Regions from separate parts of the Micromonospora ureilytica genome, predicted to be linked through region 2. Evidence: riboswitches for the same ligand, from Rfam matches in the RefSeq annotation. Region 2 holds a riboswitch; each other region holds the start of a gene.
The links. A riboswitch is a leader RNA that binds a small molecule or an ion and turns the genes downstream of it on or off. The one in region 2 is predicted to bind cyclic di-AMP.

Region 1 (4,669 bases), 4.9 Mb from region 2:
TCATCCGACCACGACCGTACCATACCCCCTGGGGGTACGCTATCCTGGTCGGCATGACCGCACCCACCCCGATCCGCGGATACACCGCCAGCAAGGACCAGCTGCTCGCGCGGCTCCGCCGCGTCGAGGGGCAGGTCCGGGGCATCGAGAAGATGGTCGACGACGACCGCTACTGCATCGACGTGCTCACCCAGATCTCCGCCATCCAGGCCGCCCTCGACAAGGTGGCCCTCGGGCTGCTCGACGGGCACGCCCGGCACTGCATGCACGAGGGCGCCGCCGAGGGCCGGGCCGACGAGATGGCCACCGAAATGATGGCGGCGGTCGGCCGGCTCATGAAGCGCGGCTGACGGCCCCGGGACCGCCGTGCGGGCGGTTCGACCGCCCGACACCCCGCCACGACCTGCAAGCCCCGGGTCGGCTGGCTAGCATCTCCCACGATGGCCTTCCGTATGCCGCTGCACAGTCGGGCACCGGCGACACCACCATGTGGCGTCGCCTCCGGCCGACCGGGCCGAGCACTGACCGTCCGTGATCAAGCGTTGATCAGGCAGCGATGCGCCCCGCCGTCCGCCGCGTTTCCCACCGAAACGGTGAACCGCCCGGCCCGCTGACCCGTACCACGCACCGGATCGTTGGGAGTTCCCGCCTTGGCCGCCGACCACACTCACTCTGCTCCGTCCGCCCCACCACGGGTGCGACGGATCCTCGTCCTGACGGTCGTACCCCTCTTCGTCGCCACCGTGCTGGCCGCGGCGCTGCTCTGGCCGCGCGGCGGGTCACCGCAGACCGATGGTGGTGCGGACGTGCCGCGCTACCCCGGCACCGTCACCCGGGTGGTGAGCGAGCCGTGCCCGCCGGTGCCGTCGGTTCCCGAGGGCACACCGAGGGTCGGCGACGGGCGGTGCGGCACTGTCGACGTCCGGGTGGACGACGGGCCGACCGCCGGCCAGCAGGTCCAGACACCGGTGCCCGACGGACCCGGCGCACCCCGGGTCGAGGTCGGCGACGAGGTCATCCTTGTCGAACTCGCCGACCCGACCGATCCCACCACCAGCAACTGGAACATCGCCGAGCACCAACGCGGCACCCCGATGGTGTGGCTGGCGGTGGTCTTCGCGGCCGCGATCGTCGCGTTCGGTAGGTGGCGAGGTCTGGCCGCGCTCGCCGGGCTGGCCGCCAGCTTCGCCATCCTGCTCACCTTCGTGCTGCCCGGCATCGGCGCCGGCCGGTCACCACTGCTGGTGGCGGTGGTCGGCGCGGCCCTGATCATGTTCGTGGTGCTCTACCTGACCCACGGGGTCACCGCACAGACCTCGGTCGCGGTGCTCGGCACCCTGGGCAGCCTGGTGCTGACCGGCGTGCTCGCCACAATCGCCACGGCCGCGACCCACCTCACCGGCTTCGGCAGCGAGGACGCCACCACCCTGTCGATGTTCCAGGGCGACGTGGACCTGCACGGTCTGCTGCTCGCCGGAATCATCATCGGATCGCTCGGTGTGCTCGACGACGTGACGGTCACCCAGGCGGCCACCGTCACCGAGCTGGCGAACGCCAACCCCGGCCTGACCCGGTTGCAGCTGTACCGTGCGGCCACCCGGGTCGGCCGCGCGCACATCGCCTCCACAGTCAACACCATCGTGCTGGCGTACGCGGGCGCGTCGCTGCCCCTGCTGCTCCTGCTCACTGCCGACTCGCGGCCGATCGGGCAGATCCTCACCAGTGAGTTCCTCGCGCAGGAGATCGTCCGCAGCGCGGTCGCCACCCTCGGTCTGATCGCCGCCGTGCCGCTGACCACCGGGCTGGCCGCAGTGGTGACCGCCGCCGGCCGCACCGATGCGACGCCGTCCACCGACGCCCCCGCCCGGCGACCCCAGCCGGACCGCAGCGAGGCACTTGCCGCACTCAGCTCACCGCGAACGGTCGGCTCCGACGAGCCGGACCAGCCGCGGATCGCACCCCCATCCCAGGCCACCGACAGGTGGCCGGAGTCGAACAGGAGCACGGATACGGCATGGTGACACTCCTCAGCGTGACCAGATCGGGCATCCACCCTGAGAACCACGTCACTGGTCACTCAACGCTATGGCGAAATGACGCTTTTGGTCGGCATCCAGGCGTAGCTCACCCGGTCGACTCTCGGGTAACCTCGCTGCCGGTTACCGATGAAGGCGCGAAGCGGCGCCTGCGGTGCCACCGCCCAATCGCCAACCGGCGAGCCGGGGACCCAGGTACCTGGGGTGAATCCGCGTCAGCGGTAGGGGCCACTTCCGCCCCGAACCCGTCAGCTAACCCGGTCGGCGGTCGACGGAAGGGAACATTGTGACGGCACCCCTACGCCGCTGGTTGACTCCCGTGGTGGCCGTGATCGCCGCACTGACCGTGCTCGCCGGGCCGCTCCCGGCGCACGCCGCCCCGACGACTCCCACACCGTCCGGGCACGAGGAGGACGGCGAGCCCAAGCTGCTCAACGACGTCATCGAGCAGGCCAACCGCGACTACTCCGCCGCAAAGTCCAAGCTGGACAAGTCCAAGAAGCGGCAGGGCGAGTTGGCGGCGGAGGTCGACCGGGCAAAGGCCGACCTGGACGCGTTGGCCCCGCAGGTCGCGCAGATCGCCGCCCAGGCGTACCGGACCGGCCGGATCGGCGCGGTCGCGATGCTGCTGGAGAGCGATGCGCCCGACTCGTTCGTCCAGCGCGCCGGGATGCTCGACGAGATGAACATGGTCAACGAGAAGAAGCTCTCCGAGGTCAACGAGGTGAAGGCCCGCGCCGAGCAGGCCAAGCTGGCCCTCGACACCGAGGTCCGGGAGCAGCAGAAGCAGACCGCCCTGATGGCGAAGCGCAAGAGCGAGGCCGACAAGGCGCTCTCCCTCGTCGGCGGCAAGGGTTTCACCGGCGGCCTGGTGGATGCCACCTCCAAGGTCGCGAAGATCGGCCCGGGTCGCACGGCCGACGGTGACTGGAAGCCCCAGTCGTGCAGTGAGAACGACCCCACCACGTCCGGCTGCATCACGCCGCGCACGCTGCACGCGTACAAGGAGGTCAAGGCGGCCGGCTTCAACCGGTTCGTCGGCTGCTACCGCCCCGGCGGGCCGTGGGAGCACCCGAAGGGCCGCGCCTGCGACTGGTCGCTACAGAGGAGCGGCTTCGCCCCGTGGCACAACAACGACACCCGGACGTACGGCAACAACGTCGCCGCGTTCCTCATCCGTAACGCCGACCGTCTCGGCATCTACTACGTGATCTGGAATCGGCAGATCTGGTTCCCGGCCACCGGCTGGAGCTCGTACAGCGGACCGTCGAACCACACCGACCACGTCCACATGTCGCTGCTCTGACCCGCACGATCCCCGGTCGAGGGCCGTTCCGCGCGTGACGCGGAGCGGCCCTCGTCGCGTCAGACGGTGGCAGGGGCAGCCGGGTCGGTCGATTCGGTCGGGGCGTCCAGCGTCGCGAAGCCAGCCGGCACGGCGGCCACCGGGCGCACCGCTCCGGCGGCCAGCCGGTAGGACACGCCCACCACCGCGCACCGCCCCCGCGCCACCTCCTCGGCCAGCACGGGGGACTGCCCGAGCAGCGTCTCGACGGTCTGTGCGATGTGGATGTCGACGATGCCGTCGATGTCGTCCACGCCCTCGGCCTCGGCCCGGCGCAGGCTGGGCAGCACGGCGTCGACCACCGCGCGCAGATGCCCACTCGGTGCGGTACCTGTCGCCGCGGCCTCTCGGGCGGCCTGCACCGCACCGCACGAGTCGTGGCCGAGCACCACCACCAGCGGAGTGCCGAGCACGGTCACCGCGTACTCGACACTGCCGAGCACCTCGGGCCCGGCGGTGTGTCCAGCCGTGCGGACCACGAACAGGTCCCCCAGCCCTCGGTCGAAGATGATCTCGGCGGCCAGCCGGGAGTCGGAGCAGCCGACGACCACCGCGAACGGGTGTTGCCCGTCGGCCACGGCGGCGCGGCGCCCGGCATCCTGGTTGGGGTGGCGGGGGGCGCCACCGACGAAGCGCCGGTTGCCGGCGACCAGCTCGGCGTACGCGAGGGTCGGCTCGCTGAGCACGGACGCCCGGTCGGTGATCCGCTGCGAACCCGGCTGACCGCCGACGCTCCCGGTATGACTCATCCCGCACCTCGTCTCGACGCGTCTGACCTGGTCAAGCCGGCTCGCCGCCGGCCGGGTGGCGGGCGCTGGCTCGTGCTCCACCGTCACACGCACCGTAAGATGCGTCAAGGTATGCGTGATTTAGATTTCATACGTTGACCCCCGGTCGCCCCCTGGGCAACCGTGACGGGGCAGGGCGGACCAGACTCTCCCGAGGGCAGGCGGACATCCCGAAAGGCGGTCAACGATGGCGAGCACGGTGACGGGCGACACCGACGGCGGGCGGAACTGGACGTTCCTCACCAATCACGGGCACGTCCTGCTGGCAATCGCCCGCGACCCGACCGCCCGACTGCGTGACGTCGCGGCCGAGGTCGGCGTGACCGAACGGGCCGCGCAGGCGATCGTGGCCGACCTGGAGGCGGGCGGTTACCTGCACCGCACCCGGGTCGGGCGACGCAACGAGTACACCCTCAACCCGGCCGGCCGCTTCCGGCACCCCGCCGAGGCCGACCGGCAGGTCGGCGACCTGCTCGCGCTCTTCGCCGACACTCCCACCA
Region 2 (4,669 bases):
GGAATCCTCTCCTCGGCGGAGATCCGGCTGCTCAACGCCGCGTACCGGAACCTGGACTCGGCCGGGCTGACCATCGCCGACGTGGCGCTGTTGGACGAGTTGGACGCGCTGCTCGGTAAGCCCGCGCAGCCGGCTCGCGCGCGACGCGATCCGTTCCAGCTCGCCGGTGGCGTCCGCGAGTTGAGCACCCTCGGCGAACGGCAGCGGGCCGCCCGCGCGGCGGCCCGGGAGCGCCCGGAGGACTACCGGGAGTACGCGCACGTGGTGGTGGACGAGGCGCAGGACGTCTCGCCGATGCAGTGGCGGATGATCGGTCGGCGCGGCCGACTGGCCTCCTGGACCGTGGTGGGCGACCCCGCGCAGACCGCCTGGACCGGCGATCCGGAGGAGCTGAACCGAGCCCGGGACCAGGCGCTGGGCCGGCGTAAGCGACACGACTTCACGCTCACCACCAACTACCGCAACTCGGCGGAGATCTTCGCGGTGGCGGCGGCGGAGATCCGTCGGCTCTACCCCGACCTGCCGCTGCCGACAGCCGTCCGCTCCACCGGGGTCGAACCGGTCGAGCTGGTGGTGCCCCCCACCGGGTTGGAGACCGCGACGGTGGAGGCCGCCGCCGGCCTGCTGGCCGAGGTGGAGGGCACGGTCGGGGTGATCACGCCGGTCCCCCGCCGCGACGAGGTCGCCGGTTGGCTCGGCGCGCTCGGCGCGCCGAGGTTGCAGGTGGTGACCAGCCTGGAGGCCAAGGGCATGGAGTACGACGGGGTGGTGCTGGTCGCCCCGAGCGAGATCCGGGCGGATCCGGGCGCCGGGGTACGCACCCTGTACGTGGCGCTCTCCCGGGCCACCCAGCGGCTCACCACCATCGACCCGACCGGCTGACCTGCGCGGACCGCCGTCGGCGAGAGGCGCTGCACGTACACTTGCACACATAGCGATGTGAGCATACATTTGACCGGGTCCCGGCCAGCGACGGAAGGTGGTTCTCGTGGGCGCAGGTCATGACCACCACCATGGGTCCGTCGCCAATGCCGCACACCAGCACCGGGGTCGACTCTGGGCCGCATTCGGGCTGCTCGCCACCCTGATGGTGGTCGAGGCGGTGGTCGCCCTGCACACCGGCTCGCTCGCCCTGCTCTCCGACGCCGGGCACATGTTCACCGACGTGCTCGGCATCGGGATGGCGCTCGCCGCGATCACGGCGACCCGGCGGGCCACCGGCGACCCGCAACGCACCTTCGGGCTCTACCGACTCGAGGTGCTCGCCGCGCTGGCCAACGCCGTCCTGCTCTCCGGCGTCGCGATCTACGTGGTGATCGAGGCGATCCGCCGTTTCGGCGATCCGCACCAGGTCATCGCCGGCCCGATGCTCGCGGTGGCCGTGCTCGGCCTGCTCGCGAACATCGGCGCCTTCGCCCTGCTGCGCGCCGGGGCCCGGGAGAGCATCAACCTCCAGGGCGCCTACCTGGAGGTCCTCGGCGACCTGCTCGGCTCGCTCGGCGTCATCGGCGCGGCACTGCTCATCACCGTCACCGACTGGTGGTGGGCCGACCCCCTGGTCGCGGTCGCCATCGGCGTGTTCATCCTGCCGCGCACCTGGCGGCTGGCCCGCGCCGCCGTCCGCATCCTGGTGCAGGCCGCCCCTGAGCACCTCCAGGTGACCGCCGTGCACGACCGGCTGGCCGCGGTCCCCGGTGTCGTCGAGGTGCACGACCTGCACGTCTGGACGCTCACCTCGGGCATGGATGTGGCCTCCGCACACCTGACCATGGCACCCGGCGCGGAGGTCGGCGCGGTGCTCACCGCAGCGCGTACGGCCCTGCACGACGACTTCCGCATCGAGCACGCGACACTGCAGATCGAGCCCGGCGCCGACTCCGGAGCGTGTGGCTCCATCGAATGGTGACGGGGCTTTTCGGAACATTGCTCGACTTTCGCCGTAATTTTCCGTGATGACGCACGCACCGTCCGTCACATTGGCTGCAGCGGCCCCATCGGCACCGGTAGGCTCGGTCCCGGCCTCCACCAGGCGGCGCCCTCCCGGCGCCGGTGGTGGTCGCCGCCTAATCGCCCAGCTGGGCGAACCGGGGAACCATGTTTCTGGGGTGCATCCGCGTCAGCGGTAGGGATCTTCCGTCCCGAACCCGTCAGCTAACCCGGTCGGCGGCTGACGGAAGGACATGCTCAGTGGCACCAGCACGACCACCCGCCGCCCGACTGGCGGCCCTGATCGTCGCGATGTTCGCCCTCGGCGTCGCGCTTCCGGCCGGCACCGCCTCGGCCGCTCCCCCAACCGGATCGCGGGCCGCCGCACCCGACTCCGACGAGGAGGGCGGCACCCCGGCGTTGCGCGCCCAACTCGAGGCGGCCAGCAAGGGCTACCTGGACGCGAAGCGCGCCCTGGACACCTCCGTACAACGGCAACAGCAACTCGCCACCCAGCTGAAGACCATCGAGGTCGAGATCGACCAGCGCAGCAGCAAGGTCGGCGAGATCGCCGGGGTGGCGTACCGCACCGGCCGGCTCGGCGCGATGTCGGCGCTGCTCAACAGCAACACTCCCGAAGGCTTCATGGACCGGGCCGCCGCGCTGGACGCGGTGGCCGCCAACGAGGACAGGGTGCTGGGCGACCTGCTGAAGAGCAAGGACCAGGCCAACCGCACCCGGGGCGCCCTGGACGGCGAGATCAACGAACAACGCAAGCAGGTCGCGGTGATGGCCAAGCGCAAGGATCAGGCCGAACGGGCCCTGACCGTGGCCACCGCACCCAAGCCGCAGACCACCGCCGACACCGGTTCCAACCGGGGCACCTCCAGCGCCAACGCGAAGGCCGCACCGCGCAACTCCGACGGCTCCTGGCCCTCCGAGTCGTGCAGCGTCAACGACCCCACGCCGGCCAACGGCTGCATCACCCCGCGCACCCTGCACGCCCTCAACCAGGCCAAGGCCGCGGGCTTCACCCGGTACGTCTCGTGCCACCGCCCCAGCGGCTCCGGTGAACACCCGAAGGGTCGGGCCTGCGACTTCGCCGCACAGAAGAGCGGCTTCGGTGGAGCCGCCACCGGCGGCGACAAGACGTACGGCAACAACCTTGCCGCGTACTTCATCCGCAACGCGGACCGGCTCGCCGTGCTCTACGTGATCTGGTACAAGCAGATCTGGCTGCCCAGCAGCGGGTGGAAGTCGTACAGCGGGGCGCACGGCACCCCGTCGACCGACCACACCAACCACGTACACCTGTCGGTCTACTGACCCACGCGTCGTGATGCCTGTGAGCCATCGGTGATGGCTCACAGGCATCACCTGCGTCCGGGCCGGGCTACGTCGCCGGACGTACCCCTGATGTCGTCGCTCGTCGGACGACCCGGCCGGGGCCGGCGGGCAGCATCGCGGTATGCCTCGGATCCGACCCAGCACCCGCAAGGCGCTGCTCACCCTGCACCTCGTCACCTCACTCGGCTGGCTGGGCACCGACCTGGTGCTGCTCACCCTCGGCATCGCCGTGCAGCGGGGCGCCGACCCGGGGGTGGTCTATCCGGTCACGGCCCTGGTCGGCACGGTGCTGTTCGCGCCGCTGAGCGTCCTGGTCTGGCTGATCGGAGTCGCCAGCTCCCTGCTCACCCCGTGGGGCCTGCTGCGCCACCGCTGGGTGCTGGTCAAGCTCGTGCTCACCACGGTGATGGTCGGGCTGGTGCTGTTTCTGCTCGTCCCGAACCTGCGCCACGCCGGAGCGGTCGGCGCCGCCCTGCCCACACGGGATCGCGCCGACCTGGTCATCGCGCCGGCGGTGTCGACCAGCCTGATGATCATCGCGACCGTGCTGTCCACCTACAAGCCGTGGGGCCGGCGTCCCGCCCCCGCCGGAACCGCACTCGCGGGCCGTAGCCGCACCACCTGATCACATCGGCCGTCGACCGCGCCGGCGTGATCACACGCGGCGCTTCCATGATCGCGCTGCAACCAGGATGTAGTGGCCTCCGGGCGCCGCGAGGCCACTACATCCACGATCGAGCACGACCATGAAGCGGGGCAACGGCCGGGGCGGGTCAGGCCGGGGGTGGGGGGTTGCCGGTGCGGTCGAGGGCGGCGCCCAGGCGGGTGGCTAGGGCTAGGTGAGCGGCCTGGGCCTGGCGGAACGCGTACCGGAACAGTGGCGTCGGGGCGGTCAGGGTGATCTCGACGTCGATGCGGACCAGGCCGTCCGGCTCGGCGCGCAGTCGGGTGTGGTTTCGCACCGTGGTGGCCGGCCACTGGCGGGCCACCATGACGATCTCGTCGGCCTCGCTGATCAGCACGTCCGCGTGGTAGGTGGTCCGGAAGCGCAGCGGGCCGGCCGCCAACCGGTCGTTGATCGTGTAGCTGGCCTGCGCGCCGGGTCGGGGCGGCACCCGGCGGACCCGGACGATCAGCGGATGCAGCTCACCCTGCCTGGTCAGGTCGCTGAGCAGCGCCGCCGCCTCGGCGGGTGAGCATCGGGCCTGAACGGTGTAACTGAAGGTATCGCTGCTGAGCACACCGTCTCCCGCCGTCGTTTGGTCGCCCGATCGTCCCGTACCGATGTCTGGCTGGCAACGCCCGGACGGACACGCACTGTTGTCCCGGCATTCGCACACCGTTCGCACTACGGTCAGCTAACGGGAAATCACCAGCTGTGACGAAGGGTGGATGC
Region 3 (4,669 bases), 3.2 Mb from region 2:
TCGGCGCGACGGTAGCGTGGGGACGTGCTTCCGGTCGCGTTCACCTGTCCGCTGTGGTGGGTGGCGCGCTGGGCGACGCGGGTGCTGACCAGCCTCGCCGTCGTCGCGGCCCTGGCGCTCGGCGCGGGCCCGGCCACGGCCGCCGCGCCAACGCCCAGCCCGGTGCCAGCCCCGAGCGCGATGCCAGCCCCGAGCGTGATGCCAGCCGGCGGGCCGCTGGCGGCCTCCTGCCGGCACGTGGGGGCGCACAGTGCGGCGTGCCCGGCGATACCGTCGAAGGCCGCCGAGGAGTCGGTTCCAGCATGGTCGGTCGACACGTCGGCGGCGCTCCCCGCTGATCAGGGCACCATCGCGGCGGGCGCGCTGCCGATCCGCGCGGCGGAGTCCGACCGGCTGCCCCTCGTCGACGCTGCGAGCGGCCGGGCATCCCGGGCCCCACCCCGGCGCTGAGCCACCGGGACGACCGTCCCGTCACCGCGCCCTGTCGACTCACCCGCTTCCCACCACGCCGACCCGTGGTCCTCCGTGGCCCGCTGGCCGGCGCGGCTCCCATCGCACTGCTCTCTCCCCGAGGTGCCGACCATGGAGACCGTCGTCTTCTACCAGTTCGTGACCGAGGTGCCGCAGGCCGCCGCCATCTGGTCGACCCTGTTCCTGTTGACCCTGGGCCTCCTCACCGTGCTGGCCGCCCGCCCCGAACGGGACCAGCCCACCGACGACCGGCCCCCGGCCGTGCCCACCGTGCGGGAGTTGGCCGCCGCCGAGGCCGTCGACAGGCGTCGCTACGCCGAGGAGGTGGCCGTCGCCGCGGCCGGCGCGGCCACCACCGCCCGGCGGCGACGCGCCGCCTGGCTGGCCGCTCAGGAGCAGATGGAGCGGGCCTGGATCGGGTACGACGAGGCGGACACCGCCGCGCGTCGCTTCGCGGGCGCCGGCGCACTGCCCACTCCGCAGACTCCGCACACCCCCTCCGAGTACGCGGCCCGGGAGCGCTATCTGCACCGCGCGGCGATGGCGGCGTACTGGCGGGGCGATCTGACCATGGCTCAGCTCGGCGACGTGTTCGGGCACCGGCACGGCTGGGATCCCCGACGACACCCGGTCGAGCAGGAGGCGCTGATCAGCCGGGTGATCCGGGATGCGCGGCTGGTCGACTACCAGGTGGCCACCGGCCGCGAGCGGGCCGCCTGGCGCGACGCCGAGTTGGCCGCCGAGTCGGCTCGCACCCTCGCCGAGGAGGCGTACGTGGCGGAGGCCCGGCTGCGCCCGACCCCGGCGCCCACCCGCCGGACGGTGGCCAGGGCGTTGCGTCCCGCCGTCGTGGCACGGTGGCGGCCGGCCCGGGTGGGTTGAGCCCGATCCGTGATGTGAGGCCGGTCACCGAATTGCTGAACCGGACGTCCGGCGCGATCGGCGTCATTGTTCCCGCGATTGTGGTCGCGTTCTTTCCGGCCTGTCCGGTTGTCGCCCGGAGGCGTCACCGTAACCGGTTGTCCCATCGAGTCACATCATCTGCAATACGCGCAGAAATTGGCGCGCCAATTGGGGTTTACGCAGGTGAACCTGGCTTGGCAGGGCGCGAAGTGGCCAGTAGTGTCGTCCCGTCCGGTGCGGTAACCGATCGCAAGACGCGACGCCGCATCGACCCGCTCAATCGTGATCTACGAACCGGGGACCCATCAGTAAGTCCGGGGTGAATCCGCGAGCCACGGCCCGCGGTAGGGCGATCTTCCCGCCCGAATCCGTCAGCTAACCCGGTAGGCGGTGTCGGAAGGAGTCAACTCCTCGTGCAGCACCTTTCCACCCCTCGGTTGTTCCCTCGCCTCCACGGCGCGGCGGTGCGCCCGCTCATTCGTCCAGTGACGGTGAGCTGACCCCCGGGTCATCGCCTTTCCCGCCCGGCCACTCCGGGCGTTCCCCTGAGCGGTTCACCATCCGCGGGCCACGGTCCGCGCGCTGGCGCCTGCCCGGATACCGGTCCGGCCCCGGTGTGCCGCTCTCCCCCCGATCCGTGGAGGACCCCGTGAAGCACACCCTGCAGCGTCAGCTCCGCCGCCTCGCCACCGAGCGTCCGTACCAGATCGTCGCCGCCTCCGCCGCGGCCCTCGCGATCGCCACCACCACCGGCGCCCTGCTCACCACGGCCGACGACGCCCCGGCCGGCCAGCGCACCGCGACCACGGCCGCCGAGATGCGCAGCGACGTCGCCGCCTCCCGCGGTGACGTTCGGGACGCGTCCCCCTCGGCCAGCGCCACGCCGAGCACGGCCGCCCCGGCCACCAGCGCCGCGTCACCCGCCGCCAAGGCCAGCAGCAACCCGGACCTGACCCGGAAGCCGGAGCGGCCGAAGCCGCCCGCGACCAAGGTGCTCGACTACGACTACGAGGCGCAGAACACCTACTACAACTGCGGCCCGGCGGCCACCCGGAACGCGCTCAGCGCCGCCGGCATCGACCGCACCCAGGAGGAGCTCGGCGCCGAGCTGGGCACCACCGAGATGGGCACCAACTCGGCCGAGGACACCACCCGGGCGCTCAACGCCGAGGTGAAGGGCTCCCCGTACCGGACCCGGATGTTCCCCGGCGCGCCCAGCCCGGCACAGATGGACCGGCTCCAGGCCGACGTCGTGAAGGCCATCACCGACGGCCGCGGCGTGGTGGCGAACGTCGTCGGCGACGCCACCGACACCGACGGCGGCTGGCACTCCTACGGCGGCGGGCACTACATCGCCGTCGTGGGTTACAAGGACAACGGTCGCACCGTGCGGATCGCCGACTCGGCGAACCCGGCCGACCCGTCGTACTGGGTCACCACGATCGACCTGGCCAACTGGATCACCAGCCGGGGCTACTCCGCCTGACCCGGGCACACCGACCGCCGCGGGCGCCGTCTCCCACAAGGAGCCGGCGCCCGCGGCGTCTGCACGCGTGGCAGCCGGGCGTACGCCGTCATCGACGACTCTCGTGGCGGGCCGTGAACCGTGGGAGACTGCGGCCGTGGTGGAGAAAACGGGTGGTCACGCCGGCCGCAGGCCGGTCCTGCTGCTACTGCACGGCATGGGCGCGACCGGGGACGTGTGGTTGCCCTGGGCGCCGTACCTCGAGCAGCACTGGCCCGGTCGGTGGCTGGCACCGGACCTCGCCGGCCACGGCTGGGCGCCGCCGCTGCCGTCGTACTCCTTTGTGGGCCTCGCCCAGCAGGTCGCGCAGGCCCTCGCCCCCGACGACCGGCTGGTCGTGCTCGGGCACTCGCTGGGTGGGGTGGTCGGCCTGGCGCTGGCCGCCCGTGACGCCGGAACGCCTGTGGACGCGGTGGTCGGGCTGGGCATCAAGGCGCTGTGGTCACCTGCGGAGCTGACCCGCGCCGCCGAGGTCGCCGCCCGCCCGGTGAGCTGGTTCGCCAGCCGCACCGAGGCGGCTCGCCGCTACCTGCGTGTCTCCGGACTGGCCGGCCTGCTGTCACCGGACCATCCGGTGGTGGACGCCGGTCTGCGGCAGGTCGACGGCCGCTGGCGCCTCGCCATGGACCCGACCGCCTTCGCCGTCGGCGAACCCGATTTGGCCGCGCTGCTCGCGGCGACCGACGTGCCGGTGGTCCTGGCGCGCGGGGAGAACGACCCGATGGTCACCGACGAACAACTCAAGGAGTACGGCGTACCTGTCGCCACGCTGCCCGGTCTCGGCCACAACGCGCACGTGGAGGACCCGGCCGCGGTGCTGGCGCTGCTCGACAGGTACCGCTGAGCGGCTAGGCCGACGCCGACGCGGTAAGTGTCTCCGCGGGCGCCAGCTCCCGGCGGGCGGCGGTCAGGAACACCTCCGCGTACGACTCGGCCGGGAAGTCACCCAGGTAGCGGCGGCGGGTGGCCCAGCGGGCCTCGGCCAGCGGGTCGGTGTCCAACAGTGCGGTCAGCACCTCGTCCACGTTGGACATGTCCCGGCGCAGCACGTAACCCGACCCGGCCAGCGGGAACCGCTCCACGAACCGGTCGCCCTCGTCGCCCATGTCGGTGACCGCGTACGGCTTGCCGGAGTAGAGGAAGTCCGAGATCACGCCGGACACGTCGGAGACCAGCGCGTCGGAGGAGTTGACGCACTCGGTCAGGCTCAGCTCCCGGGCCGCCGCGCCGACCACGTGCTGGCGGCCGGTGCGGGCCCGGTCGGCGACGAGCAGCTCGGTCAGGCGGCCCAGCTGGCGGGCCGACGCCGGGTTCTGCCCGGTGTACGGGTGGGCCCGCAGGATCACCGTCGCGCCGCGCTCCAGCAGCCGGTGCAGCAGCTCCTCGGCCACCGGCAGCGAGCAGTAGTCGGCGTCGGCGTGGTGCCCGGTCCAGGTCGGCGTGTACAGCACCGTCGGGTGCGCCAGCCCTCGCGCGGGCTCCGGGCGTACCTCGATCGACTCGACCTGCGGGCGACCCACCACCACGAACTTGTCCGCCGGGATCTGCACCCCGGCGCGGCCGTACCTGTCGATCGCCGCCTGCCCGGCCACGAAGATCCGGTCGAAGATCCCCGACACCGGGTTGGCGCTCGGCGCCTTGTCGCTGTCGCCGTGGTGCAGCTGGATGTGGGTGAGCTGGGTGAAGCGGACGCAGTGGCTGTTCTTCGCACCGTGGTTGACGTAGAACGCCACTCGCAGGCTCGGCACCAACGCCTCGTCCAGCGCACCC
Region 4 (4,669 bases), 5.3 Mb from region 2:
GATGCTGCTCTCCGACCGCGACCTGGTCTCCGAGATCAAGGCCGGCACGCTGGGCCTGGAGCCGTTCGAGCCCACCCTGGTCCAACCGTCCAGCATCGACGTCCGACTCGACCGGCTGTTCCGGGTCTTCAACAACCACCTCTACACCCACATCGACCCCGCCATGCAGCAGGACGACCTGACATCGGTGGTCGAGGTCCCCGACGGCGAGCCGTTCGTGCTGCACCCGGGGGAGTTCGTGCTCGCCTCGACGCTGGAGGTCATCTCGCTGGGTGACCAACTCGCCGGCCGACTGGAGGGCAAGAGCTCCCTGGGCCGGCTCGGGCTGCTCACGCACTCCACCGCCGGTTTCATCGACCCGGGCTTCTCCGGTCACGTGACCCTGGAACTCTCGAACGTGGCGAACCTGCCGATCACCCTGTGGCCGGGCATGAAGATCGGGCAGCTCTGCATCTTCCGGCTCTCCTCGCCGGCCGAGCACCCGTACGGCTCGGCGGTCTACGGCTCGCGCTACCAGGGCCAGCGGGGGCCGACGCCCAGCCGCGCCTGGCAGCACTGGCGCACCTGGCCAACCCGCTGAGGTTCACCCGCTAGAACCACGACGACAAGGGCCCGCCGCGACGGATCGCGGCGGGCCCTTCGATCACCCGGGGTCAGCCCGGGCGGCCGTAGCTGTGGATCGGGCCGTCGTCGACCTTCTTCATCTTGACCGGTTGACCGGCCTGCGAGGCGTGCACCACCCAGCCGCCGCCGACGTACATGCCGACGTGGTGGATGTCGCTGTAGTAGAAGACCAGGTCGCCGGGGCGCAGGTCGCCCTTGCTGACGTCCTTCGTGACGCGGCTCTGCGCGGCGGCGTTGTGCGGCAGCGACACACCGGCCTTCGCCCAGGCGGCCAGCATCAGCCCGGAGCAGTCGTACGAGTTCGGACCCTCGGCACCCCAGACGTAGGGCTTGCCGATCTGCGCGCAGGCGAACTTGACAGCGGTGCCCGCGGCGCCGCCGGGGTAGCTGCCCGGGCAGGGCGCTGGGCGCAGCGGGCCGCCGCCGCCGCTGCCGTACACCTTGAGGCGCAGCTTCTGCAGGCGGTCGATCTCGTCGTTGATCTGCTTCTTCTTCGCCGCCAGCTGAGCTTCGGTGCGGGCCAGCTGGGCCACCATCTCGTCCAGCGGCGCCTTCTGCGCGGCCAGCTGGTCGCGCAGGTCGGCCACCTGGCGTACGTCCTTCTGCTGGTTGTGCGCGAAGCGGTCGAGCATTTCGAGCTGACCGACCACCTCGCTCGGCGACCGGCTCCCCAGCATCGCGTTGACTGTCGAGACGTTCTCACCCATGTAGGCGCGTACGGCCAGGGCGCTGACCTTGTCCATCGCGGCGTCGACCTGACGCTCCAGCGGGGTGATCCGGGCGGCCAGCGCGTCGGCCTGCTTGCGCTTCGCGGCGAGGTCGGTGCGAGTGGCGTTGTGCCGTTCGATGATCGGTTCGAGCTTGTTCCAGTCGGCGTCGATCTGGCGCTCGATCTCGGCGACGGACGGGTCTGCGTGGGCCGCCGTGGCAGTGCCGGTCAGGACGACGGCGATGCCGGCCAGCGCGGCGAGTGCGGTGGTGAAGCGGGACCAGCGTGGGCGCGGCACGATCGACGGCGGGCCGGCTGATGCCGACCGCTCGGACGACGGCCGCGGGGCATGGAGTGCCACCGGGGTTCCGTACTCCTTCTTCCTGACCGCCTACCGGGTTAGCTGACGGGTTCGGGCGGGAAGTCGGCGCCCTACCGCAGTGGCTGCGGATTCACCCCGAGGGACCTGGGTCCCCGGTTCGCTCGGAAACGACTCGGCGGTGTCGGTCCGTTACCGCCCGGGCTGGGCGGAGCTGCTGTCGGGCCGACGAATGACCAGAGTAGAGACGCTTGTTACCGATCCGCAACCCATGCGGCCGTGACACTCCGTACGGATTGGACGAGGTCACCGACCGTGTGTGAAGAATTCTTTCCGCATGCTTCGATAGATGGAAAGGTATTGACCTGACCTCCCGGGCGGCGCGATGGTGACCTGACCTCACTCCGCGAGAATCTAGGGGGTTCGATGCACCATCCAACCCTGTCGACCGGCTGGCGGGCACTGCTCGCCGCCACCGTGGTCGCCGCCGCGACCACGGTGCCGCTCTCCGTCGGCCCGGCCGCCGCCGCGCCCACCACCGACCGCCAACACCAGTACGCCGCCGCGGCCACCGAGTACGGCGTGCCGACCGTCGTGCTGCTCGGCGTCTCCTACCTGGAGTCGCGCTGGGACACCAACGCCGGCACACCGAGCACCAGTGGCGGGTACGGCCCGATGCACCTGACCGACGCCCGGCACGTGGCTGCCCTACCGGGGCGCGGTCACCACGACGCCGGCGCCGAGGACCCACGCGGCGACGACTCCCGTCCCGCCCGGGTGCCCGCGCCCCGGCCCGTCGAGGCCCCCGCGCCGTCCACCGCCGCGTTGCAGACCGTGGACGCCGCCGCCACGCTGACCGGTGCCACCCCCGAGGCACTGCGCACCGACGCGGGCCTCAACATCCGGGGTGGGGCCGCGCTGCTGAGCGCGTACCAACGGGATCTGAACGCGCCGGTCGGCGCGGACACCGACCCGGCGGCCTGGTACGGCGCGGTGGCCCGCTACTCCGGCGCGGACAGCGCCGACGCCGCCGCGGCCTTCGCCGACGAGGTCTTCACCACCATCGGCGCGGGCCAGACCCGGGTGACCGACGACGGCCAGCGGATCACCCTGCCGGCCCGTACGGTGCGGCCCGAGCGTTCCTGGTTGGACCGGCTGGGTCTGCGCCGGCTGGCCCGCCCGGACGGGGTGGAGTGCCCCCGCACCATCTCCTGTGAATGGATCCCGGCGCCCTACGAGGCGTTCGGCGACGGGGACTACGGCAACCACGACCTCTCCGACCGGCCCGCGCGGCAGAAGATCGAGTACATCGTCATCCACGACACCGAGGCGAGTTGGGCGACGACACTGCAACTCGTCCAGGATCCGACCTACGTGAGCTGGCACTACTCGCTGCGCTCGGTCGACGGGCACATCGCCCAGCACGTGCGGACCACTGACGTCGGCTGGCACGCCGGCAACTGGTACGTCAACGCCAAGTCGATCGGTCTGGAACACGAGGGCTTCGCGGCGCAGGGCACCTGGTACACCGAGGCGATGTACCGGACCTCGGCGAAGCTGGTCCGGCACCTGGCGCTGCGGCTGGGCATCCCACTGGACCGCCAACACATCATCGGCCACGACAACGTGCCCGGCACCATCCCCTCGACAGTGCGGGGAATGCACTGGGATCCGGGGCCGTACTGGGACTGGACGCACTACTTCGACCTGCTGCACGCACCTCGACTGGACACCGGCACCCCGGCCACCGGGCTGGTCCGGATCTACCCGGACTACGCCACCAACCGGCCGGCGTTCACCGACTGCGTCACCGCAGGCGTCCCGTGCGCGCCGCGCGGCTCCTCGGCGGTCGTGCTGCGCAGCGCACCGTCCGCGGACGCGCCACTGGTCAACGACATCGCGCTCCGCCCGGACGGCACCCCGAACACGATGGCCGTGTCGGACCACGGTGCCCGGGCCTCCGCCGGGCAGACGTACGCGCTGGCCGGACGGCAGGGCGACTGGACGGCGATCTGGTACCTCGGGCAGCGGGCCTGGTTCCACAACCCGGCGTCCGCGCCGACCGCCAGCTGGACCGTCGGTGTCGTGGCCACCCCGAAGCCCGGCCGGACCACCATTCCGGTGTACGGACGGGCCTACCCGGAGCAGTCGGCGTACCCGGACGGGGTGCCCTACCAGGCGATCTCGCCGCTGCAGTACACCCTGACCGCCGGGCAGCGGTACGCCGTCGGCGCGGTGCTGGCTGGCGAGTACTACCGGGCCAGCACCGTCGACGGCTCCTCGCCCGGCGACTGGACGGTGATTCGCGGCAAGAACCGCTACGCGCAGATCCAGTTCGGCCACCGGATCATGTACGTCGACCTCGCCGACGTGCAGCTGCTGCCATCCCCGGTGGGAGCGCCCCGCTGAGAAACCACGACGGCCCCCGGTCGGTGACCGGGGGCCGTCGTGTTGGCGCTGGGTGGATCAGCCGGGTCTACGGAACCCGGCGACGGGCATGGTGTTGATGCTGGACACCTGCACCGGTTTGCCGGCACGTGGCGCGTGCACCATTGTGTTGTTGCCCAGATAGAGCCCGACATGACTCAGGCCGGAGAAGAAGAAGACCAGGTCACCGGGCCGGGCGTCGGCTCGCGAAACGGCCTTGCCCTCGTTCCACTGGTCACCGGTGTGGTGGGTTAGGTAGATCCCGGCCGCCTTGTAGGCGTACTGGGTCAGTCCCGAGCAGTCGAACGAGTTCGGCCCGGTGGCACCCCAGACGTACGGCTTGCCGACCTTGCCGCAGGCGGTCTTGATCGCGGTGCGGGCGGCCGCGCTGAACACTCCGTTGATCGTCGGGCAGGCCGCGGTCTTGACGGTGGTCTTCGGCATCGACGCCTCGAGTTGCTTGATCTCGGCGTCGATCTGCTTCTTCTTGGCCGCCAGCTCGTTCTGCTGCTTGGTCTGGGTGACGATCAGCGCGTCCAGCTTTTGCTTCTCACCGTCGTACTTGGCCCGTACGGCCAGCACGCCCTCGA

Region 1: linked by a shared signal. The riboswitch ahead of IW248_RS22680 (coiled-coil domain-containing protein) and the one ahead of IW248_RS00610 (coiled-coil domain-containing protein) in region 2 are both predicted to bind cyclic di-AMP.
Region 3: linked by a shared signal. The riboswitch ahead of IW248_RS15030 (C39 family peptidase) and the one ahead of IW248_RS00610 (coiled-coil domain-containing protein) in region 2 are both predicted to bind cyclic di-AMP.
Region 4: linked by a shared signal. The riboswitch ahead of IW248_RS33765 (C40 family peptidase) and the one ahead of IW248_RS00610 (coiled-coil domain-containing protein) in region 2 are both predicted to bind cyclic di-AMP.

What each region holds. Positions count from the first base shown of each region.
Region 1 covers NZ_JADOTX010000001.1:4,976,420-4,981,088, forward strand. The annotation lists gene IW248_RS22670 (metal-sensitive transcriptional regulator) at 54-350, shown strand; gene IW248_RS22675 (YibE/F family protein) at 651-2,021, shown strand; cyclic di-AMP (ydaO/yuaA leader) riboswitch at 2,188-2,318, shown strand; gene IW248_RS22680 (coiled-coil domain-containing protein) at 2,323-3,342, shown strand; gene IW248_RS22685 (carbonic anhydrase) at 3,402-4,130, opposite strand; gene IW248_RS22690 (helix-turn-helix transcriptional regulator) at 4,357-4,669, shown strand, end outside.
Region 2 covers NZ_JADOTX010000001.1:118,911-123,579, reverse strand. The annotation lists gene IW248_RS00620 (HelD family protein) at 1-882, shown strand, start outside; gene IW248_RS00615 (cation diffusion facilitator family transporter) at 989-1,906, shown strand; cyclic di-AMP (ydaO/yuaA leader) riboswitch at 2,051-2,182, shown strand; gene IW248_RS00610 (coiled-coil domain-containing protein) at 2,188-3,252, shown strand; gene IW248_RS00605 (hypothetical protein) at 3,395-3,898, shown strand; gene IW248_RS00600 (SRPBCC family protein) at 4,047-4,514, opposite strand.
Region 3 covers NZ_JADOTX010000001.1:3,365,047-3,369,715, reverse strand. The annotation lists gene IW248_RS15040 (hypothetical protein) at 25-450, shown strand; gene IW248_RS15035 (hypothetical protein) at 583-1,353, shown strand; cyclic di-AMP (ydaO/yuaA leader) riboswitch at 1,638-1,779, shown strand; gene IW248_RS15030 (C39 family peptidase) at 2,012-2,860, shown strand; gene IW248_RS15025 (alpha/beta fold hydrolase) at 2,997-3,743, shown strand; gene IW248_RS15020 (CDP-glycerol glycerophosphotransferase family protein) at 3,748-4,669, opposite strand, start outside.
Region 4 covers NZ_JADOTX010000001.1:5,428,240-5,432,908, forward strand. The annotation lists gene dcd (dCTP deaminase) at 2-580, shown strand; gene IW248_RS33765 (C40 family peptidase) at 654-1,694, opposite strand; cyclic di-AMP (ydaO/yuaA leader) riboswitch at 1,708-1,843, opposite strand; gene IW248_RS24840 (N-acetylmuramoyl-L-alanine amidase) at 2,079-4,061, shown strand; gene IW248_RS24845 (C40 family peptidase) at 4,119-4,669, opposite strand, start outside.